4 regions of the Solidesulfovibrio magneticus RS-1 genome follow, and region 2 is predicted to be linked to each of the others. Evidence: predicted binding sites of a transcription regulator. Region 2 holds the regulator's gene; each other region holds the start of a gene.
The links. The regulator sigma-54, encoded in region 2, starts transcription at its own class of promoters, with help from an activator protein. The targets are predictions, from matches to a motif close to CTGGCACGGNNNNTGCTT.

Region 1: DMR_RS14645 (motility associated factor glycosyltransferase family protein) is a predicted target of sigma-54. The motif match lies at 2,757-2,774, and genes of this name have one in related genera.
Region 3: DMR_RS03220 (pilin) is a predicted target of sigma-54. The motif match lies at 2,360-2,377, and genes of this name have one in related genera.
Region 4: nifH (nitrogenase iron protein) is a predicted target of sigma-54. The motif match lies at 2,647-2,664, and genes of this name have one in related genera.

What each region holds. Positions count from the first base shown of each region.
Region 1 covers NC_012796.1:3,474,442-3,479,633, reverse strand. Annotated here, with positions in the region: gene DMR_RS14655 (methyltransferase domain-containing protein) at 1-361, opposite strand, end outside; gene DMR_RS14650 (cysteine synthase) at 358-2,679, opposite strand; gene DMR_RS14645 (motility associated factor glycosyltransferase family protein) at 2,806-4,575, shown strand; gene DMR_RS14640 (Smr/MutS family protein) at 4,680-5,192, opposite strand, start outside.
Region 2 covers NC_012796.1:2,886,559-2,891,750, reverse strand. Annotated here, with positions in the region: gene DMR_RS12380 (CTP synthase) at 1-1,591, shown strand, start outside; gene DMR_RS12375 (KdsC family phosphatase) at 1,802-2,338, shown strand; gene rpoN (RNA polymerase factor sigma-54) at 2,469-3,899, shown strand; gene hpf (ribosome hibernation-promoting factor, HPF/YfiA family) at 3,950-4,498, shown strand; gene DMR_RS12360 (PTS sugar transporter subunit IIA) at 4,499-4,948, shown strand; gene rapZ (RNase adapter RapZ) at 5,037-5,192, shown strand, end outside.
Region 3 covers NC_012796.1:755,307-760,498, forward strand. Annotated here, with positions in the region: gene DMR_RS03210 (type II secretion system F family protein) at 1-874, shown strand, start outside; gene DMR_RS03215 (sigma-54 interaction domain-containing protein) at 900-2,225, shown strand; gene DMR_RS03220 (pilin) at 2,418-2,825, shown strand; gene DMR_RS03225 (tetratricopeptide repeat protein) at 3,031-5,192, opposite strand, start outside.
Region 4 covers NC_012796.1:2,318,942-2,324,133, forward strand. Annotated here, with positions in the region: gene nifD (nitrogenase molybdenum-iron protein alpha chain) at 1-964, opposite strand, end outside; gene DMR_RS09715 (P-II family nitrogen regulator) at 1,016-1,390, opposite strand; gene DMR_RS09720 (P-II family nitrogen regulator) at 1,402-1,731, opposite strand; gene nifH (nitrogenase iron protein) at 1,781-2,605, opposite strand; gene DMR_RS09730 (Tex family protein) at 3,141-5,192, opposite strand, start outside.

The sequences.
Region 1 (5,192 bases), 590 kb from region 2:
AGCCGGCGAAGGCTCCGTCGACAAAGGGCAGGTGAGCGCCGTCGCCGGCCACGAAGACCGGACGCACGGCGGCTTGACCGGCTGCATTGGCCGCCCGGGCCAGCATCACCCGGCTGGCGTCCAGGCCCACGGCCAAACCGGACGGGGCGACGCTCCCGGCCATGGCCGTCGCTTCCCCGCCCAGGCCGCAGCCCAGGTCCAGGGCGGTGTCGCCGGGGGCAAGGCCCAGCCAGGCCAGGCTTTCGTCCTTGATGGATCGCATCCCCGGGGCGGCGGCGAGATAGCGCAGGCAGCGCACGAAAATGTCTGGATCGGCCGCCCGGTCGCAGCCGGCGAATCCCGTGGCCAGACAGTCGCTCACGGCTTGCCCCGGCCCGGAGACGGCCGGGCAGCGAAAAGGCGCGCCCCCCCGGGAGCGTCTTCCAGGCGCAGCCCCATGGCCTCGATGTCGCGGCGCAGGGCGTCGGCCCGGGTGAAGTCCTTGGCCGCCCGGGCCTGGGCTCGGGCTTCGATGAGCCGCGCCGCCTCGGCCGGCCAGTGGGGGGGCGACAGCGGCAGCCCGGCCGGGTCGAGCAGCCCAAGGGCGGCGTCGGCGGCGGCCAGGGCGGCCAGATGGCGGGCGGCGTCGGCGCCGCCAAGCGTTCCTGCGGCCAGTCCGGCGTTGGCCTGGCGGGCGAAGGCGAAAAGAGCCGGCCAGAACTGGGCCACGGACAGGTCTTCGGCCAGGGCGGCCTCCAGGGCCGCTTCCAATCCTTCGGCCTCGGCCTGGGCCGCGCCCGAGGGTTGTCCCTCTCCGGCGGCCAGGGTCAGGCCGGCGGCCAGTTCCTGGATGCGCGCCCGGTTGCGTTCCCACATGGCCAGGGCCTCGGGCGCGGCGCAAAGGGGCTTGTGGTAGCTCGTGGAGAGCAGCCAGGCCCGCACGGTCAGGGGATGGACGCCGTAGCCAAGCAGATCGGCCAGGGTCGGCACGGCCTCGGCCCCTTCGCGGCCGCAGATGCGCCCGCCGACCAGCCAGACGGCCGGGGCCAGCCCGGCCCCGCCAGCCCAGACGGCGCGCAGGTTCTCGATATGTGGGAAGGTCTTGTCCTCGTCGGTGGCCACCACCGTCACGGCCGGCAGGGCGCGCACGGCCGCCGAGGCCATCTGGAGAAACCAGCTCGGCCGCACGTTGCCCCAGGCCGTGGCCCAGACGTCGCCGGCCTTGAGATCCTTGAGGCTCACGCGCTTTAAAAGCGTGAAATCCCGGGGATGGTCCTTGGCGTAGGAGTCGAGATCCACGGTCTTGCCCAGGCACAGCTTGGTCATGTCCAGGCCGAGCAGGCCGCCGTAGGCCTTGTCCCGGGCCACGTCGAAGTAGACGCTGCGCAGCTTCTCGTAGGCCAGGCCCTTGTCCATAAGCTTTCGGGCCAGGGCCATGGCCTCGTCCATGGCCTCGCCGGCTAGGGGAAAGACCGCGTCGGCGACGCCCAGGCTTTCGGCCAGGGCGGCGACCTGCTCCCGGGCTTCGGCAGCATACTCCCGGCACTTGCGTCCGGCCGCCCGCGAGGCATCCAGGCAGCGGTCGTCCAGGTCGGCCAGGCCCACGGCCAGGGTCGGCCGGCCGCCGGAGCGGGAAAGGGTGCGCCGCAGCACGTCCAGGGTGACGATGCGCCGCCAGGCGTCCAGGTCGCCGGGTTCGGGCAGGGGCGGGCCGAAGGTGAAAAGCCCGGGCGCGGCCGCGGCCGGGTCGAGATGGACCGGATCGGGCTGGCCGACGCTGGTGAGCGCCACGCCTTTTTTCTCGGGCGCGGCAAAAAGGGTGGTGGACAGGTAGCGCTCGCCGCTGTCGGCCAGGATGACCACGATGAGCCCCTCGGCCAGTTCCCCGGCCAGCCGCGCCGCCGCCGCCATGGCCGCGCCGCCGCTCATGCCGGCCAGGATGCCTTCGTCCCGGGCCAGACGCCGAGCCATGGCAAAGGCGTCCTCGTCCTCTACCGGCACGATGGCGTCCAGGGCGTGCTTGTTAAATATGCCCGGAGGATAGGACTCCTGCATGTTTTTAAGGCCCTGGATCTTATGGCCGGGCCTGGGCTCCACCGCCGCCACGGTGATGGCGGGGTTGAGTTCTTTCAATTTCTTGACCAGCCCCATGGCCGTGCCCGAGGTGCCCAGGGCGGCCACCACGTGGGTGACGGCCCCGCCCGTGGATTCGAAGATCTCCACGGCCGTGGCCGCGTAGTGGGCTTCGATGCTGGCCGGGTTGTTGAACTGGTCCATGAGCACGTAGCGGTCGGGTTCTTCCCGGGCCAGGCGGTAGGCTTCCTCGATGGCCCCATCGGTGCCCCGGTTGCCCGGGGTGAGCACGATTTCCGCGCCGTAGGCACGCATGATGCGCTTGCGTTCCTCCGAGGCCGAGGCCGGCATGAGCAGCTTTAGCGGGTAGCCCTTGACGGCGCAGACCATGGCCAGGCCGATGCCGGTGTTGCCCGAGGTGGCCTCGATGACCGTGCGCCCGGAGGTGAGTTCCCCCGAGCGTTCGGCCGCTTCGATCATGGCCAGGGCCACCCGGTCCTTGATGGAGCCGCCGGGGTTTCGCGACTCGATCTTGGCGCAGATGGTCACGCGCGGATTGGGGCAAACCCGGCGCATCCGCACCAGCGGTGTCTTGCCGACCAGGGACAACACGGAATCGTGGATCATGGCGCGCCTCTCGGAAATTTGGCCCGCATTCGTCCGGGCAGGGTCCGTGGTAGGCAAAAAACCGCCAACCGGCAAGAGTGGCAGGAAATTTGCTTGGGCTTGGTCAGTTCAACCAAGGAAGGGGCCATGGAGATCAACAAGTACCTTGCCGACAACCTGGCGTATCTGGCCGAGACCGGCGACCCGGTCGGGCGCTGGCTGGCCGAGGAAAATCCCGATCCGGCCATTGTCCACGAGCGGCTGCACCGCAACGCCTCGGGCATCGTGGATTGGCGCATGGACGACGGCGTGGGGCTGTTCGAGAAGCTGCCACCGCCGTTTTTCTACCGCGACTGGCGGCCCAAGGAGCAGCTTGAGGGCGCGGGAACCATCATTGTCGGCGTGGGCATCGGTTATGGCCTCAACCACGTGCTGACCGGCACGCCGGATTCCCACAAGGTGCTGGTGGCCGAACCCCGGCCGGAGATGCTCCTGGCTTGCCTGGGCCAGACCGATTACCGGCCTTATCTGCGCCATGGCAAGCTGCGTTTCGTGCCGCCCCGCGCGGCCGACATTGAGCTGGCCATCCAAAATTTTGACGTGAGCTTCCTGTTTTCCCGGGTCTGGCTGCGAAACGATCTGGCCTGCCAGCAGATAGGGCCGGAATATCCGCGCCTGGGGGCGCTGGTCAAAGCCAAGATGGAAAGCCTGTCGGTGGAGCTCACCACGCTGCGCCACAAGCAGGAAGTCATGGTCGGCAACGAACTGCGCAATTATTCCCGGGCCATGGACGAAGGCAGTCTGGCCCGCATGGCCGGTATGGCCAAGGGACTGACGGCCGTGCTGCTTGGGGCGGGTCCGTCTCTGGCCGGGTTCGCGCCGGTGCTGCGGGAGCATCGCGACAAGGGCTTTTACGCCGCCGCCCTCCAGACCCTGCCGGCCCTGGAGCGGCTGGGCATCAAGCCTGACCTGTGTCTGGCCATCGATTTTAACGACAACATGATGCAAAGCCTGGATAATTTGCGCGACCTGTCGTTTGCGGCCGATATCCCCTTTGTCTATTCCACCAAGATGGACCCGGCGGTGGTGGCCCGTTATCCCGGGCCGCGCATCCCGCTGTGGACCCAGGGCGGCATCGGCACCTACGTGCTCAAGGACCAGGAACTGGTGCTGGACGCCGGCGGCAACGTGTCGGTGACGTTGGAACGCCTGCTGGGCTGGGCCGGGGCCGAACGCTTCGTGTTCGTCGGCTGCGACCTGTCCTGGCAGGGCGAACGCACCCACGTGGACGGCCACCACAACGCCGTCTGGGTGCACACCTACAATCCCCGCGACGACGTGAAGCTCAATAATCTGCACGGCCAGACCATCTACACCCACATGGGTTTTTTGGCTGCCAAGCGCGACATCGAAAAGGACATCGCCGCCTCCTCGGCCGGGTTTTTCAACCTCTACGGCGGCGGCGTGGTCATCGACGGTGCGGTCAACTTGGGGCCGGCCGATCTGGCCTCGGGGGAGCTTTTCGCCAGCCGGGGCGCGGCCAAGGACGTGTTTCTCTCGGCCCTGGCCCGGGCGGCCAGTCCGCGCGTGCGGCCCATCTTCGCGCCCAAGGCCGCGTCCTGGGCGACGTCGCTCAAAAACGCTTCCCGGCGGCTGGAAAAGCTCATGCGCAAGGCCGACAAGCACCAGCAGGAGATCAAGGACCTGCTCTCCCAGATCCAGTTCTTTACCCGCCACGATCCGCTCTACATGCCCTATCTCTACAACGAGATCATGGACTTGGCTGGGCTGGTGCAGACCAAAAAACGCTATGGCGTCAAGGAACTGACGGCATTCAAGGCCATCCGGGGCCGCATTCTGGAAAAGACCCGGGAGATCGACGCCTGTCTGGCCCCGTCGGGGTCCTGGGCGGCCTGAAGCGAAAATTTGACGCAAAACGAGACGCGGCCGCGCTCCGAAAGGGCGCGGCCGCGTTTTTTCGTGATCCGGGGCAGGGATGGCGACGGTTGCCGGACGCGACACTAGCCGAAATCCGGCCAGTCCTTTTCGAAGCGGACCTTGCCCTTGGTCTTTTTGTATTTGCGCATGAGCACGTACAGCGCGCCCGCGCCGCCGTGGCGGGGCAGGGCGGTGGTAAAGGCCAACACCACGCGCTTTAAGGGGTCGTGGGTGAGCCAGGACTTGAGTTCTTCCTTGAGCACCGGCAGCCCCCCCGGGGAATTGGCCCCGCGGCCGGGAATGAGCAGCAGGCAGCGCTTGCCGGCCAGATACTGCTCGCGCATGAAATGGAACAGGGTGAGCTTGGCCTGATCGGCGTTGAAACCGTGGAGGTCCAGATGGGCCTCGGGCGAGAACTGGCCGGCCCGCAGTTGGCGGTAGATCTTGGGGTCGAGGTCGGTGATGAAGCCCTGGACGTATTCATCGCTGTATTCCAGGGTGAATTCCACCTTGCCGTCGACGAGATCGCGCAGGGCGGTGAGCGCGTTTTGCTCCTCGTCGGCCGGGGAGGGGGGGGCTGGCGGCGGCGCGACGGG
Region 2 (5,192 bases):
CTCCCTGGGCAAAGGACTCGCCGCCGCCTCCATCGGCGCGCTGCTCCAGGCCCGGGGACTCAAGGTCACCATCCAGAAGCTCGATCCCTACATCAATGTCGATCCCGGCACCATGAACCCGTTCCAGCACGGCGAAGTGTACGTCACCGACGACGGGGCCGAAACCGACCTCGACCTCGGGCACTACGAGCGCTACCTCGGCGTGCCCATGAGCCAGAACAACAACTTCACCTCCGGGCGCATCTATTTCAGCGTCATCCAGAAAGAGCGCCGGGGCGACTACCTGGGCGGCACCGTCCAGGTGATTCCCCACATTACCGACGAGATCAAGCGCTCGATCCTGGGTGTCGCCACCGACGAGGACGTGGCCATCATCGAAATCGGCGGCACGGTCGGCGACATCGAGGGCCAGCCCTTCCTGGAGGCCATCCGCCAGCTGCGAATGGAACTCGGCAAGGAAAACGCGCTCTACATCCACCTGACGCTGGTGCCCTACCTGCGCACGGCCGGCGAGGTCAAAACCAAGCCCACCCAGCATAGCGTCAAGGAACTGCGCTCCATCGGCATCCAGCCCGACATCATCATCTGCCGCAGCGAAGTGGATCTGGCCCGGGACATCAAGCAGAAGATCGCGCTTTTCTGCGACGTCGACGCCGACGCCGTGTTCACGGCCGTGGACGTCAAGAGCATCTACGAGTTGCCGCTTCGCCTCTACGGCGAGGGCGTGGACCAGAAGATCGCCATTTTACTGCGCCTGCCGGCCAAAAACGCCGAACTCGAACCCTGGCGCGACCTCATGTACCGCCTGGAAAACCCGGTCGGTACGGTGTCCATCGCCATCGTCGGCAAGTACGTGGACCTCAAGGAGGCCTACAAGAGCCTTCACGAATCCCTGGTCCACGGCGGCGTCCACGCCGGGGTGTCGGTCAATTTCGTTTACGTCAACTCCGAGGAGCTGACCCGGGAAAACGTGGCCGCCACGCTTTCGGGCATTGACGGCATCCTCGTTCCCGGCGGTTTCGGCTCGCGCGGGGTGGAAGGCAAGATCGCCTCCATCGAATACGCCCGCACCAAGAAGATCCCCTTCTTCGGCATCTGCCTGGGCATGCAGTGCGCGGTCATCGAATACGCCCGCAACGTGCTGGGCCTTGACGGGGCCAACTCCGAGGAGTTCGACCTGACCACGCAACATCCGGTCATCTACCTCATGCGCGAGTGGTACGACTTCCGCACCCAGACCATCGAGCACCGCGACCCGACCAGCGACAAGGGCGGCACCATGCGCCTGGGCGCCTATCCCTGCGTGGTCGCGCCGGGCACCAAGGCGGCCGCCGCCTACGGCGCGTCGGAAATCTCCGAGCGCCACCGCCACCGCTACGAGTTCAACAAGGCCTACGCCGGCAATTTTGAGGAAGCCGGCTTGGTCTTAAGCGGCCTGTCCCCGGACGGCGAACTGGTCGAGATGGTGGAGCTGCCCGACCATCCCTGGTTCCTGGGCTGCCAGTTCCATCCCGAATTCAAAAGCAGCCCCATGCGTCCGCATCCGCTGTTCCGCGAGTTCGTGGCCGCGGCCAAGCGGCACAAGGGCTAGACGGCCCAAGCGCAAAAAGATTGCACGGTCCGGGGAAGGCGGCTTCTCCGGACTTTTTTTCGGCCAAAGGGCTGCATGGCTTGGCAAGGCGCTAAAAACGTTTATCTTCTGGTCATGGTGCGATTTTTGGGCTAGATTGCACCTGTCGGCGGTTGGGGACATGGCCTTGCGTTCAAACCATGCCGCCGTCGCATCGCAAGGGAGGCTGTTATGCCTGAAGACGCCAAGCTGGCCATTGCGCGCGCCCGGGACGTGGAGTTGCTGGTGCTCGACGTCGATGGCGTCATGACCGACGGCGGCATCTACGTCGATGCCCGGGGCGAGGTGACCAAGCGTTTTCATGTCCACGACGGTTTAGGCATCAAGGCGGCCCAGGCGGCGGGGCTGGCCGTGGCGGTCGTCAGCGGCCTGGACAGCCCGGCCGTGGCCGCCCGGATGCGGGAACTGGGCATTGAGGAATACCACCCCGGCCACTACCGCAAGGTGGCCGTGCTGGAAGGCATCCTGGCCCGGGCCGGGCTGGCCCCGCATCAGGCCGCCTTTCTCGGCGACGATTGGGTGGACGCCGGCCCCATGGAGCTGGTCGGTCTGCCCATGGCTGTGGCCGACGCCCAGCCCGAAATCCTCGATCTGGCCTTGTGGGTGTCGCGGCGCGGAGGCGGGCAGGGCGCCGTGCGCGAGGCCGTGCGCTACATTTTGGCCGCCAAGGGCCGTCTGGAGGCGGCCTACCAGTGGTTCCTCGGCTGAAGGCCGATTGTGCCGATTGCCACAAGGCTTCAATTGTGGCATGGTTTTTGTTGGGCGGGGTGGCCCTGAGCCGGGCAAAGCCCGGAGACGACCCCGGTAACGTCAACGACTTTCGAGCACGGCGGTAAGCATGGCCCTGGAACTGCGGCAGCAACTCAAGCTTTCCCAACAGCTGGTGATGACCCCCCAGCTGCAGCAAGCCATCAAGCTCTTGCAGCTGTCGCGGCTGGAGCTGCTTGAAAGCGTGCAGCAGGAGCTTTTGGAAAATCCTCTTCTGGAGGAATCCGTCGAGGAGGACCGCCAGCCCGAACGCGTCATGGTCGAGGACAACAATGGCCCCACGGGAGCCGACGCGGCCATGGAAAAGGAGCTGCTCAAAAACGCCGAGTGGGACGACTACCTTGGCGATTTCGCCAGCACGAGCAAGCAGTCCCTGTCCCGCGACCTGGAAGTTCCCGAAGAGGGCATGGCTTTCGACGCTCGCCTGGCCTCCAAGCCGTCCCTCGACGGCCACCTCGGCTGGCAGATGCACCTGTCCAATTTCACGGCCAAGGAAGTGGAGATCGGCGAGACCATCGTCGGCAGCCTCAATTCCTCGGGCTATCTGCGGGCCACGGTCGAGGAAATCGCCGGCATGGCCAACGCCGACCCGGCGCATGTCGAAAAGGTGCTCCACCGCCTCCAGCGCTTCGATCCCGTGGGCGTGGCCGCTCGCACTCCCAGCGAATGCCTGCTCATTCAGATCGAAGTCTACGGCTACGACGATCCCATCCTCATCGAACTGGTGCGCGAGCATCTCGAAGATCTCGAAAAGAAGCGCTACAAGCCCCTGGCCAAGAAATTTCACCTGACCATGGAAAAGCTCAAGGAATACCTGGAGCTGATCCAGACCCTCGATCCCATGCCCGGAGCCAGCTACGGTTCGGGGGACCCGATCTACGTCAGCCCCGACGCCTTCGTCTACAAGTACGGCGAGGACTTCGTCATCCTGCTCAACGAGGAGGGGATGCCGCGCCTGGGACTCAACATGTCCTACACCGACGGCAGCCTGCCGCGAAACGACAAGGACAAGGACTACCTCCAGGACAAGATGCGTTCGGCCATGTGGCTTATGAAGAGCCTGTACCAACGCCAGCGCACGCTGTATAAGGTCCTGGAGAGCATCGTGAAGTTTCAGCGCGGATTTTTCGAGGACGGCGTGACCAAGCTGCGGCCGCTGATCCTCAAGGACGTGGCCGACGACATCAGCATGCACGAGTCCACCGTCAGCCGCATTACGTCCAACAAGTACGTGGCCACGCCCCACGGCATCTTTGAACTCAAGTTCTTTTTCAACAGCGCCCTGGAACTCGACGACGGGGGCACGGTAGGCTCCGAGTCGGTCAAGGCCATGATCAAGCGCATTATTTCCGGCGAGAATGACAAAAAGCCCATCAGCGACGAGGCCATCGCCGACATGCTCAAGGATGAACTGCAAATCAACATCGCCCGGCGAACCGTGGCCAAGTATCGCACGGCCATGGGAATCGAGTCGTCGTCGAAGCGCAAGGCGGTTTTCTGATGCTTCGGGCCGGGTTTCCGGCCTCTCACCACGCCAGCCTGGAGGATTCTATGAACATCACCTTTAATTTCAAGAATTTCGAGCCGTCTGATCATTTGCGCGATTATGCCAGGAAGCGCTTTGAAAAGCTTGGCAAGTACACCTCGTCCACCGATACCTCGGATGTCCAGGTCAACCTGGCCGTGGAAAAGACCCGGCAGATGGCCGACGTCATCTTCCTGGCCGACAATATGCACATCTCGGCTCACGAAACCTCCGAGGACATGTACTCCACCATTGACCTGATCCTCGACAAGATCGAGGCCCAGGCCAAGAAGTTCCGCGAGAAGCAAAAGGACCGCCGTCGCCAGACCGTGGAACAGGTCCGCATGGACGTCATCAGCATCAGCGAGGACGCCGCCGGCGGCCGCGTGCCCACCATCATCGAAACCGACGAGTATCAGCCCAAGCCCATGGCCGTGGAAGAAGCCGCCATGCAGCTGGAGGCTCTCAAGTACGAATTCCTGGTGTTCATCAACTCCGAAACCGAACGGCCCAACGTCATCTACCGCCTGCGCAACGGCGACTTCGGCCTCATCGATCCTGGAACGGGCGCTTAGATGCGGTTAGAGGACTATCTCCAGCCCGAGTTCGTCATCGGGAATCTTGCGTCGGAGTCCAAGTCCGAAGTGTTGGCCGAGCTCGTGGCCCCCATCAAGAAGCAGTGGCCCGATTTTGACGCCAAACGCGCCCATCAGGTGCTGCTCGACCGGGAAAACCTCGGAACCACGGGCATCGGCGACGGGGTGGCCATTCCCCACGGCAAGATGGAGAGCCTCGAACGCATCGTCATCGTCGTCGGGAGAAGCCTTGCGGGCGTCAGCTTCGATGCGCTGGACTTCAAGCCCTGCCGCATCTTCTTCCTGGTGCTCGCGCCCGAGCATGTCGCGGGCCTGCATTTGCGCATTTTGGCCCACATCTCGCGGCTTTTGTCCGATGAATCCTTCCGGCGGGCCTTTCTGACCGCCGAAACCGACGAGGCCTTGCGGCAGGTGCTCGCCGCCGCCTAAGGCTCCCTGAAAAAACGTTTCCCGCGCGTTTGTTGTCACACAAACGCGCGGGAAATTTGTTAAGCCCTTGGGCCGGAAGGTGAATGCCATGGAACATGCGGCCAGGGAACTCCCCGTCGTTATCTTGACCGGCCTGTCCGGGTCCGGAAAATCCACAGCCCTTCGCGTCTTCGAGGACCTGGGTTTTTTTTGCGTGGACGGGTTGCCGGTCAGCCTCGTGCCCAAGCTCATGAGCCTTTTCGAC
Region 3 (5,192 bases), 2.1 Mb from region 2:
GATCTCGGCGGCCATGGCCGCCCAGAAGGGCGTTTTTAACGAACTCTACATCAGCATGGTGCGGGCCGGCGAATCGGCCGGCGCGCTGCCGGCGGTGCTGGAGCGGCTGACCTACATTATTTCCCACGAACATCAGGTACGCACGGACATCAAGTCCGCCCTGCAATATCCCATCACGGTCGTCATCGCGCTGGTCGGCGCGTTTTTCTTTCTGCTCAAGTTCGTGGTACCGACCTTTGCCGGTATCTTCGCCAACGCCAAGATCGAGTTGCCCTGGCCAACCCGCATGGCCATGCAGATGCACACCGTTGTCGGAGAATATTGGTACATCACGCTTAGCATTTTTCTGAGTGTCTTGATTGTGCTTTATTTGTGGTTTCGCACGGAAAACGGTAAGGTGACCCGGGACGCCTTTTTTCTGCACATCCCCATCGTCGGGATGCTGTTGCGCAAGGCGGCCATGTCGCGGTTCGCCGCCATTTTTTCCATCCTGCAGGCCAGCGGCGTGCCGGTGCTGACCACCATCGACATCCTGGTCGGCACCATCGGCAACGCGGCCATTGCCAAGGAATTCCGCCGCATCCAGGAGATGATCAAGTCCGGCCAGGGCTTGGCCGGGCCGTTGTCCCGGGCCAAATATTTTACGCCCATGGTGGTGACCATGGTGGCCGTGGGCGAGGAATCCGGCAACCTTGACGAAATGCTTTCGGCCATAAGCGAGCACTACGACGCCGAGGTGGCTTTTGCCGTCAAGCGCCTGTCCGACGCCCTGGGGCCGGTGCTCATCGTGGGACTGGCCGGCGTGGTCGGGTTTTTCGCCCTGGCCATCTTCATGCCCATGTGGGATCTGACCCAGGCGCAAACCAAGATGTGAGGGGCCGGTGGCCGCGCCAAAGCCCATGGAACAGGACTCTCCGCGCAAAAGGGATTCGCCCCTTGTCGGGGGCAGCCTGCTCATTTTGGTGCCCGGCATCCTGGGCGGGGTGGCCGCTTTGCCCATCCTGACGGCCGGTTCCTTGTGGCCGGGGCTTTTCTGGTGGCGACATGCCGAAATCCTCAGTCTCCTGTCCGGCGGCGCGGTCTATCTGGCGGCCACCGGGCTGCTCCTGTGGGTGCGCCGGCCCATCCGGCGGTTTTTGCATTCAACCCGCCAGATAGACGTCCTGGCCCAGACGCCGGCTCCGGCGGCGCGTTCGCGTGACGAGCTGGACCGGCTTGAGGGGGTTTTCGACCAGGTTGTGGAGCTTTTAAGCGCCATGGACGCCCGGGCGCTTTTCCCGAACATGGTGGGCGAGAGCCGGGCCATGCGGGCGGTTTTCTCGCAGCTGCTCAAGGTTGCGGCCACGGATGCCACGGTGCTGCTGCTGGGTGAATCCGGCGTCGGCAAGGAGTTGGCGGCCTTAAGCCTTCACGAAAAAAGCGGCCGGGCCAAGGGGCCGTTCGTGGCGGTCAACTGCGCGGCCATTCCCGAGGGATTGCTGGAAAGCGAGCTTTTCGGCCATGAGCGGGGCGCCTTTACCGGTGCGGTGGCGCGCAAGATCGGCAAATTCGAAAAAGCCGCCCAAGGGACGCTGTTTCTTGACGAGATCGGCGATATGCCGCCGGAAACCCAGGCCAAGATTTTGCGCGCCATTGAATCGCGCCAGTTCGAGCGGGTGGGTGGCGGCAAGCCCTTGCGCCTGGACGTCCGGGTGGTGGCGGCCACCCACCGCGACCTGCCGGAAATGATCCGCCAGGGACGGTTTCGGGAAGATCTTTATCATCGCCTGAACGTTTTCCCGGTGCGCCTGCCGCCGCTTCGGGACCGCCGGGAGGACATTCCCCTCCTGGCCGGCCGTTTTCTGGAAGGTTTTCGCCCTGGCGCGCGGCTTTCCGTCGAGGCCCTGCAGCGGCTGTTGGCCCACGACTGGCCTGGCAATGTGCGGGAACTCAAAAACGTGCTGGAACGAGCCACGGTGCTGGCCGGCGGGGACGAAATCGCGCCGCGCCATTTGCCAGGGCTTTCCGGCCAGGGGCCGGCCGAGGCCACGGCTGGCGACGAGGCGGCGGACCTGGACAGTCGTCTGGCCGCCTATGAACGAACGCTCATTGAAGCGGCCTTGTCGCGTACTGGCGGCGTCCAGTCCAGGGCGGCGGCGCTTTTGGGGATTAAAGAGCGCAGCCTGTGGCATCGGGTCAAAAAGCTTGGCATCGCTGTCGGGCCTTTCCGCGGCCAGGGCGGCTGAGGGACTGCCGGCCTTCAAATTTTGTAGGGCAAGGCATCATTTTTTGGAGTATAGGACCGTGGAAGATAGGCCCGACAACGATTTTCCGGGCCTGGATCGTTTCGAATGCTGGCCATTGGCTGACGAATCGGAACTGGGCATGGTTTGTGCTTGGCTGAAAGCGCCGCAAGGCGAAACAACAGGAGGAGACAGATGGAAAAGGCAAGGACATTGCGGCACGGCGAACAGGGCTTCACGCTTATTGAAATCATCGCCGTGCTGGTCATTCTCGGCATCCTGGCCGCCGTGGCCATCCCCAAATATAACGATCTGCAGAAACAGGCGCAGATCAAAACCGCCATGGGCGCGCTGCCGGCCGTCGTGACCATGGCCACCAACGACTATCATTCCTTCATGATGTCAAACCCGGGCAGCAACGCCAGCAACTTTTCCAACTCACGGTCTGGAAACGTGACGGATTTCATTGGTTCCTATAATGCCACCGGTGGCGTGGTGACGGCCTATGTTACTGGCGCGGTCACCGGGACCGGTCCGGCGGCTTGGTGGAGCAACGTGTCCGGTTCGGCATCGATCATGACCTACAAGTTCACTCTGGAATAGATGCGACGCGTCGGATGCCCCGCGCAACGGTGTTTGCGCGGGGCATCCTTGTTTTGAATGCCCGGAACGTCGGATGGACCTTGGCGGCCAACAGGCTCCCGACGCCGGGGGCAGCCCGCGCACCTGGCTCTCCAGCCCGGTCTTGGGGTCCGGGCGGTGGGACTTGCCCGGGGCGGCGGCTCCTGGGGCGGCTTGGCCCGGGCGCTTACTGGGGCGAGCCCTGGATGGGCGGGGAAACCGCCGGGGCGGCTTCTTCCAAGCGGCTGCGAAATGCCGGAGCGTCCTTCGGGCTGCACAGGATGCGCAGATCGTGGGCCCGGGCGACGTGGAGGGCGGCGATGTCCGGACGGCCGAAGCGTTGCAGCAGGGCGGCCAGGGCCAGGTGGATCTCGGTTTCCGTTGTGGCGTGCAGTTCCTGGCTGCGGGTCAGGGCGCGGCGAAATTGCTCGTAAGCCCGGCTGTATTTTCCCTGGCGGAGGTAAAGCTGGCCGAGCAAGGCCCAGTTTTCGGGTTCCCAGGGCGTTTGTTGGTGCGACTCCTTGAGCAGGCTGACGGCAGCGTCCAGTGCTCCGTCGCCAAGGGCCAGGAGCGCCAGCTCCCGAGAGGCGTTGGGAAAGACGGGTTGAAGCCTGAGCGCCTCGGCGGCGACTTCTCGCGCCTTTGCAGTGTCGCCCTTGAGCCGGTGCGCCCGGCTGGCGTTCCACAGGAGCAGGGCTTTTGGCGGGTCTTTGTCGTAGAGATTCGGCAGGAAGGCTGCGGCGACGTCCAGGGCCTCGTCATGGCGTCCCTGCGTGACATAGAGATCGGCCAAGGCCGCCGCGGCTCGCGAGACGCTTTGTTTGGAGTGCAAGGCGTGGCGGAAAAGCGCTTCCGCCACGGTATAGTCATGAATCTTTAAAAAAACTTGCCCCAATAAGTAATAGATCATCCCGTTTTTGGGGTTTACTCGCAGGGCTGCGACCAGATGCTGGAGCGCTTCGGGGTATTTTCTTTCCAATAAGGCCAGGCTGCCCAGATTGATCAGGCCCCGCGCGGCCTGGGGGTTGATTTCCATTTCCTTTTTGAAGTGTTGCAACGCCCTGTCGTTTTTTTGCCTCTCGACGAGATAAATGCCGTAATTGTTGAGCGCGATGGCATTATCGGGATAAATGTTCAATCCGTGCTGGTACAGTTCTTCTTCATTGATCCATTTGAGCAAATAATCCAGGCTGGCGGACATGGCCATGAAAATGGTCGCGCCGGCCAGCGCCGCCGGCAACAGGACGCTGACGCGCAGACGCGTGCGCAGGGCGTCCAGGAGCCAGGCCGCGGCGACGAACACGCCTATGGAAGGGATGTAGGTATAGCGGTCGGCCATGGCCTGGGAGCCGACCTGCACGAGGCCGATGACCGGGACCAGGGTTCCAAGATACCAGAGCCAGCCGCACAGGACATAGGGGGCGCGGCGTCTGTTGCGCCAGGCCACAAGGCTCAGGGCGACCAGGCCGCACAAGCACAGGACGATGCGCCAGGGCGGCACCGGGGTGTAGGGGTAGAAAAAGGACAGTGGCCACGGCCACAGCATCCGCCAGAGATACAGGACGTAGGAATTGGCCACGTTGCCCAGGCGCAGGGCAAGGGAGATGGCGCCCAGATGCACCACCGCCCCCCCTTCTCGTTGGGCCAGGAAGGTCAGGACGCAGACCACGGCGACCATGGCGAAAAACGGCAGTTTCTCCAGGATAAGCCGGCGGTTCGGGAAGCGCGGGCCGGCCGCGCCCGGGAAAGCCGCCTCCGGGCCGCCGGTCCAGCGGCCAAGGGGCCAGTAGTCGAGCAGCAGCATGACGAACGGCGCGGTGACCAGCATGGGCTTGGAGGCGAGACCCAGGGCCAGCAGCAGGCCGACAAGGCCATAGCGCCACAGCTCCGGGCGACGGGCGTAACTGGCGTAGGCATGAAGCGTGAGCAGAAAGAAGAAGGTGCTCAGCACGTCTTTTATTTCGGAAATCCAGGCAACGGATTCGATGTGCAGGGGATGTACGGAAAAAAGCGCGGCCACGAACAGGCTTTTGCCCACGGCGCGGGTGGTGCGGTAGAGCAGGGCGTAGAGCAGCAGCGTGTTGGCGATGTGCAGGAGCAGATTGGTGACGTGGTAGCCGCCGGGATTGAGGCCGAAAAACTGGAATTGCAGGTGCAGCGCCAGCCAGGTCATGGGGTGCCAGTTGGCTTCGGCAAAGGCGGTCAGGCACCACAGGATGGTTTTGAGCGAGACGGGATCTTGTATGGCATAGTTGCGGATCACATAGCCGTGGTCGTCCCAGGCGAAGCCGAAGGAGGCCATGGGCCAGTTGTTGAGGACGGTGACGGCGGTCAGCAGCAGGCAGCCCC
Region 4 (5,192 bases), 570 kb from region 2:
CGGCCTCGGTGCGGTCGATGAGTTCCTGGTCCTCGAAGTAGGCGGCCATGCGGCGCAGGGACTTGGCCGAGGCTTCAGCCCCGATGAAGTTCACCTTGATCCAGGGGATGCCGTACTTGGTCTCCATCATTTCGGCCACGTAGTTGAGCGACCGGTGGCACATGACGGTGTTGAGGTCGGCGGCGTGGGCGATGCGGAAATCTTCCACGGTGGAGTTGCCGGAGAAGGTGGCGACCAGGGTGAAGCCGCACTTTTCCAGGATGCGCTCGATCTCGAAAGCGTCGCCGCCGATGTTGTACTCGCCGAGCATGTTGACCTTGAACTTGCCCTCGACTTCGACGTCTTTGGTGCCGATGACATGCTTCATGATCTGGTTGTTGGCGATGTGGTGGCCGGCGGACTGGGACACGCCCTTATAGCCTTCGCAGGAGTTGGCGAAGATGGTGATGCCCAGCTCTTCTTGCATGGTGCGGGCCACGGCGTGGATGTCATCGCCGATAAGACCGACCGGGCAAGTGGAGAAGATGGAAATGGCCTTGGGGTGGAAGTTGTCGTAGGCTTCCTGGATGGCCGCGCGCAGCTTCTTCTCGCCGCCGAACACGATGTCGTGCTCGGTCATGTCTGTGGAAAACGCGTAGGGGATGAAGTTCTCCCCGTCCGGACCGGCGTCGGTCTGGTTGCGGCGGGTGAGCCAGGAGTAGAAGCCGCAGCCGATGGGGCCGTGGGTCAGGTTGACGATGTCCCGGGAGGGGCCGAGAACGACGCCCTTGCAGCCGGCGTAGGTGCAGCCGCGCTGGGTGATGATGCCGGGGATGGTGCGGACGTTGGACTGAATTTCGGGAATCGGTTCGCCGACCTCGGTGCCCGGGAGGATGGACTTGGCCCGCTTGCGCGCGACCTTGGTGGGCATCTTGGCGATCAATTCCTTCTTGATCTCTTCGACATTGGTGGGCTTGGTGCTCATCTCGCTGCTACCTCATTGGTCTTGGGGTCCGGGAACGTCCGCCAAACCGGGCTAGACGATGGCCGCTTCGCCGGCTTCGCCGGTCCTGACCCGCACGGAATCGGAGACGGGCATAACGAAGATCTTGCCGTCGCCGGCCTGGCCGGTCTTGTTGACGCTGATAAGAGCGTCCACAGCTTCCTTGACCTGATCGTCGGGGACCACGATGGATATGATGCGCTTGGGGTACAGGCGGCCCTTGGTGCCCAGAAGCGCGATGGCTTCCTCGTTGCCGGCCGCGGCGCCGTCAAGCACCGCCTGGTTGACCAGACCCTTGCCGCGTCCGTAGCCCTCGCGGGCCACGAAGGCCGGGATGCCCGCGTCGGCCAAGGCCTTCTTGGTCTGGTTCATCTTATTCATGCGGATGACCGCCATAATCTCCTTCATGACGCGCCCCCTTAGGCTTCCTTGACGCCGGAGGAGATGGTGTACATCTCTTCCACCGGGCTCACGAAGATCTTGCCGTCGCCGAAGGCTCCCTTGGAACCGCTGCGGGCGCTCTCCATGATGGTTTTGATCACGAAGTCCTTGTCGCAGTCGGGCACGACGCAGATGAGCATGACCTTGGGGATCTCGTCGTACTGGATCTCGCCGATCTTGATGCCGCGCTGCTTGCCGCGACCGGCCACGTTGAACTTGGTGACGGCGGGGAACCCGGCATCCATCAGGGCGGACAGGACTTCATCGGTCTTCTCGGGGCGGACGATCGCTCTGACCATGGTCTGCATATGAAATACTCCTTGCGTGTGTGCGTTGTGTGTCGGGGCAGCGGCGCGACTAGTTGGCGATGCCGAAGTCGACGAGCAGCTTTTCGAGCTGGGCGATTTCCAGGGGCTTGGGAATGACCAGCATCTTGTTTTCGTCGATCTTTTTGGCCAGGGCCCGGTATTCGTCGGCCTGGGCGTGCTCGGGGGAGTAGTCGATGACCGTCTTGCGGTTGATTTCGGCGCGCTGCACCTGATTTTCGCGGGGCATGAAGTGGATCATCTGGGTGCCGATCTGGCGGCACAGCTCTTCGATCATTTCCTTTTCGAAATCGACCTTACGGCTGTTGCAGATGATGCCGCCCAGGCGCACGCCGCCGGTGTCGGCGTACTTCACGATGCCCTTGCAGATGTTGTTGGCGGCGTACATGGCCATCATTTCGCCGGAGCAGACGATGTAGATTTCCTCGGCCTTGCCGTCGCGGATGGGCATGGCGAAACCGCCGCACACGACGTCGCCGAGCACGTCGTAGAAGACGTAGTCGAGCTTCTTGTCTTCCTCGTAGGCGCCGAGCTGCTCCAAGAGGTTGATGGAGGTGATGATGCCGCGGCCGGCGCAGCCGACGCCGGGCTCGGGGCCGCCGGACTCGGTGCACATGGTGCCGCCGTAGCCTTCCTTGAGGATGTCATCGAGTTCGACGTCTTCGCCTTCCTCGCGCAGGGTGTCGAGAACGGTCTTCTGGGCCAGACCGTGCAGGAGCAGACGGGTGGAGTCGGCCTTCGGGTCGCAGCCGACCACCATGACCTTCTTGCCCATTTCCGCCAGCCCGGCGACGGTGTTCTGCGTGGTGGTGGACTTGCCGATGCCGCCCTTGCCGTAAATAGCGATCTTGCGCATTTTGTAATGCCTCCTGCTGCAAAGTTGGAATGTCTCTCTTTAGGCAAGAGTCATGCCAGTGTGTGCCAGGCGTGATACTTTTTCGATAACTTATCGATATAATTTAAGATAGCTGATTCACTCGAGCTTTGATTTGTCAACCGGAATTGGTTGCAAACATTTTTGTTGCGTTTGGCGCGACAAAAATGTTCGACATAAATGTCGCAAGCAAAATGTCCAGGGATGCAGGGGAGCGGTCACGAATGGCCGCTCAAGGAGGATGAGGAGCTATGCAGCGGGTGATTGCTTCTGTACTTCAGGGTGTTGCGCTGCGAGGCAGGCTCCAGGAAAGGAAGCCGCCTCGCAGGCGAAGAGGGAGAGGGGCAGGGTTGATTTGACGAATATGGAAATGCGCCGGGCGAAGAATCCAATGATCCTCAAGGCCCGACTGCAGAGTGCGACTTCCGCCGGGCAAGGGCCGCTCTCCAGGCCGGGCGGTCAGGCTTTGGGAGCGCCATGAACGTGCGCCGCCGGGCGGCGGCGCGGATCAGGCCCGTTATCCCGTGGTTGCTTGCGGCTCGGACTTCATGCTCAGGCTCAGCCGCCCCCGCTCCTTGTCGATGGCCAGCACCGTCACCATGACCTCCTGCCCGGCCGCCACCACCTTGGCCGGATCGACCACGTAGGCGTCGGCCAGATGGCTCACGTGCACAAGGCCGTCGCGGTGTACGCCCACATCCACGAACGCGCCAAAGGCCGTGACGTTGGTGACCCGGCCCGGCAGCCGCATCCCCGGACGCAGATCGGCCAGTTCGCTCACTCCCTCGGCAAAGGCGAAGGCCGAAAACGTGGGGCGTGGGTCGCGCCCGGGCTTGGCCAGTTCGGCCAGGATGTCGCGCAGGGTCTCCAGGCCCACGTCGCCGGCGACGTAGCGGGCCGGCTCGATGCCTTCCCGCAGGCTCGCCTTGGCGATGAGGTCGGTCACGGCGCAGCCCAGGTCCTTGGCCATGCGGCCGACCAGGGCGTAGCGCTCGGGATGCACGGCCGTGGCGTCCAGGGGCGGCCCGCCGCGAAGGCGCAAAAAACCGGCTGCCTGCTCGAAAGCCTTGGGACCAAGGCGCTTGACCTTGCGCAGTTCGGCCCGGGATCGGAAAGGGCCATTTTCCTTGCGGTGGGCCACGATGTTGGCGGCAAGGCTTGGCCCCAGGCCCGAGACGGCGGTGAGCAGCTCCACGCTGGCCGTGTTGAGATCCACGCCCACGGCGTTGACGCAGCTGGACACGACCTCGTCCAGGGCCTTCCTGAGGGCGGCCTGGTCCACGTCGTGCTGGTACTGGCCCACGCCAATGGATTTGGGGTCGATCTTGACCAGTTCGGCCAGGGGGTCCATGAGCCGGCGGCCGATGCTTACCGCGCCCCGCACGGTCAGGTCGAGGTCCGGGAATTCGTTGCGGGCCGTTTCCGAAGCCGAGTAGATCGACGCCCCAGCCTCGTTGACCAGGATCACCGGCACGCCCAAGCCCAGGTCGGCCACGAAGCGTTCGGTCTCGCGCCCGGCCGTGCCGTTGCCCACGGCGATGGCCTCGATGGCCTGGGCGGCGCACAGCTGGCGCAGGGTCTCGGCCGCCTGGTCGCGCTGGCGCTCGGAGCCGGTGGGGAAGATGGTCTCGTAGTGGAGTAGGTTGCCCTGGGCGTCCAGGACGGCCAGCTTGGCCCCGGTGCGAAACCCGGGGTCCAGGGCCAGCACCCGGGCCTGTCCCAGGGGCGCGGCCAGGAGCACTTGGCGCAGATTGGCCGCGAAGATGGCGATGGCCTCCCGGTCGGCCCGGTCCTTGAGGCTGGCGCGCAGTTCGTTTTCCAGCGACGGCCCAAGCAGGCGCTTGTAGGCGTCGGCGGCCGCCTCGGCCACCTGTTCGCTGTCCTTGCCCCGGCCCGTGACCACCAGGCGCGTGAGCTGGCGCAGGGCCTCGTCCTCGACCGGGCGCAGGGAAAGGGCCAAAAGCCCCTCGCGCTCGCCGCGAAACATGGCCAGGGCGCGGTGGCCGGCCACCGCGCGCACGGCTTCGTCGCGCTCGAAGAAATCCCGATAGTTGGCGGCGTCTGCTTCCTTGCCCTTGACCAGACGCGAGACGATGCGGCCGCGCTTGGCGAAAAGATCGCGCAGGACGGCCCGGTTGGCGGCGTCCTCGCTTATGGCCTCGGCCATGATGTCGCGCGCCCCGGCCAGGGCGGCGGCGACGTCGGCCACGTCCTTTTCGGGATTGACGAACCGGGCCGCCTCTTTTTCCGGGGGCACGCCGCGTTGGCGCATGAGCAGTTCGGCCAGGGGCTCCAGTCCCCGTTCCCGGGCCATGGCCGCCCGGGTGCGGCGCTTGGGGCGGTGGGGCAGGTAGAGGTCTTCCAGCCGGGCCATGTCCTGGGCGGCCTCGATGTCCCGGGCCAGGGCGTCGGTCAAGAGGTCGCGTTCGGTCAGGGATTCCAGGATGGCGGCCCGGCGTTTGTCCAGGTCGGCCAGTTGTTGGAGGCGGTCGCGCACGGCGGCCACGACCACCTCGTCCAGGGAGCCGGTGGCTTCCTTGCGGTAGCGGGCGATAAACGGAATCGTGGC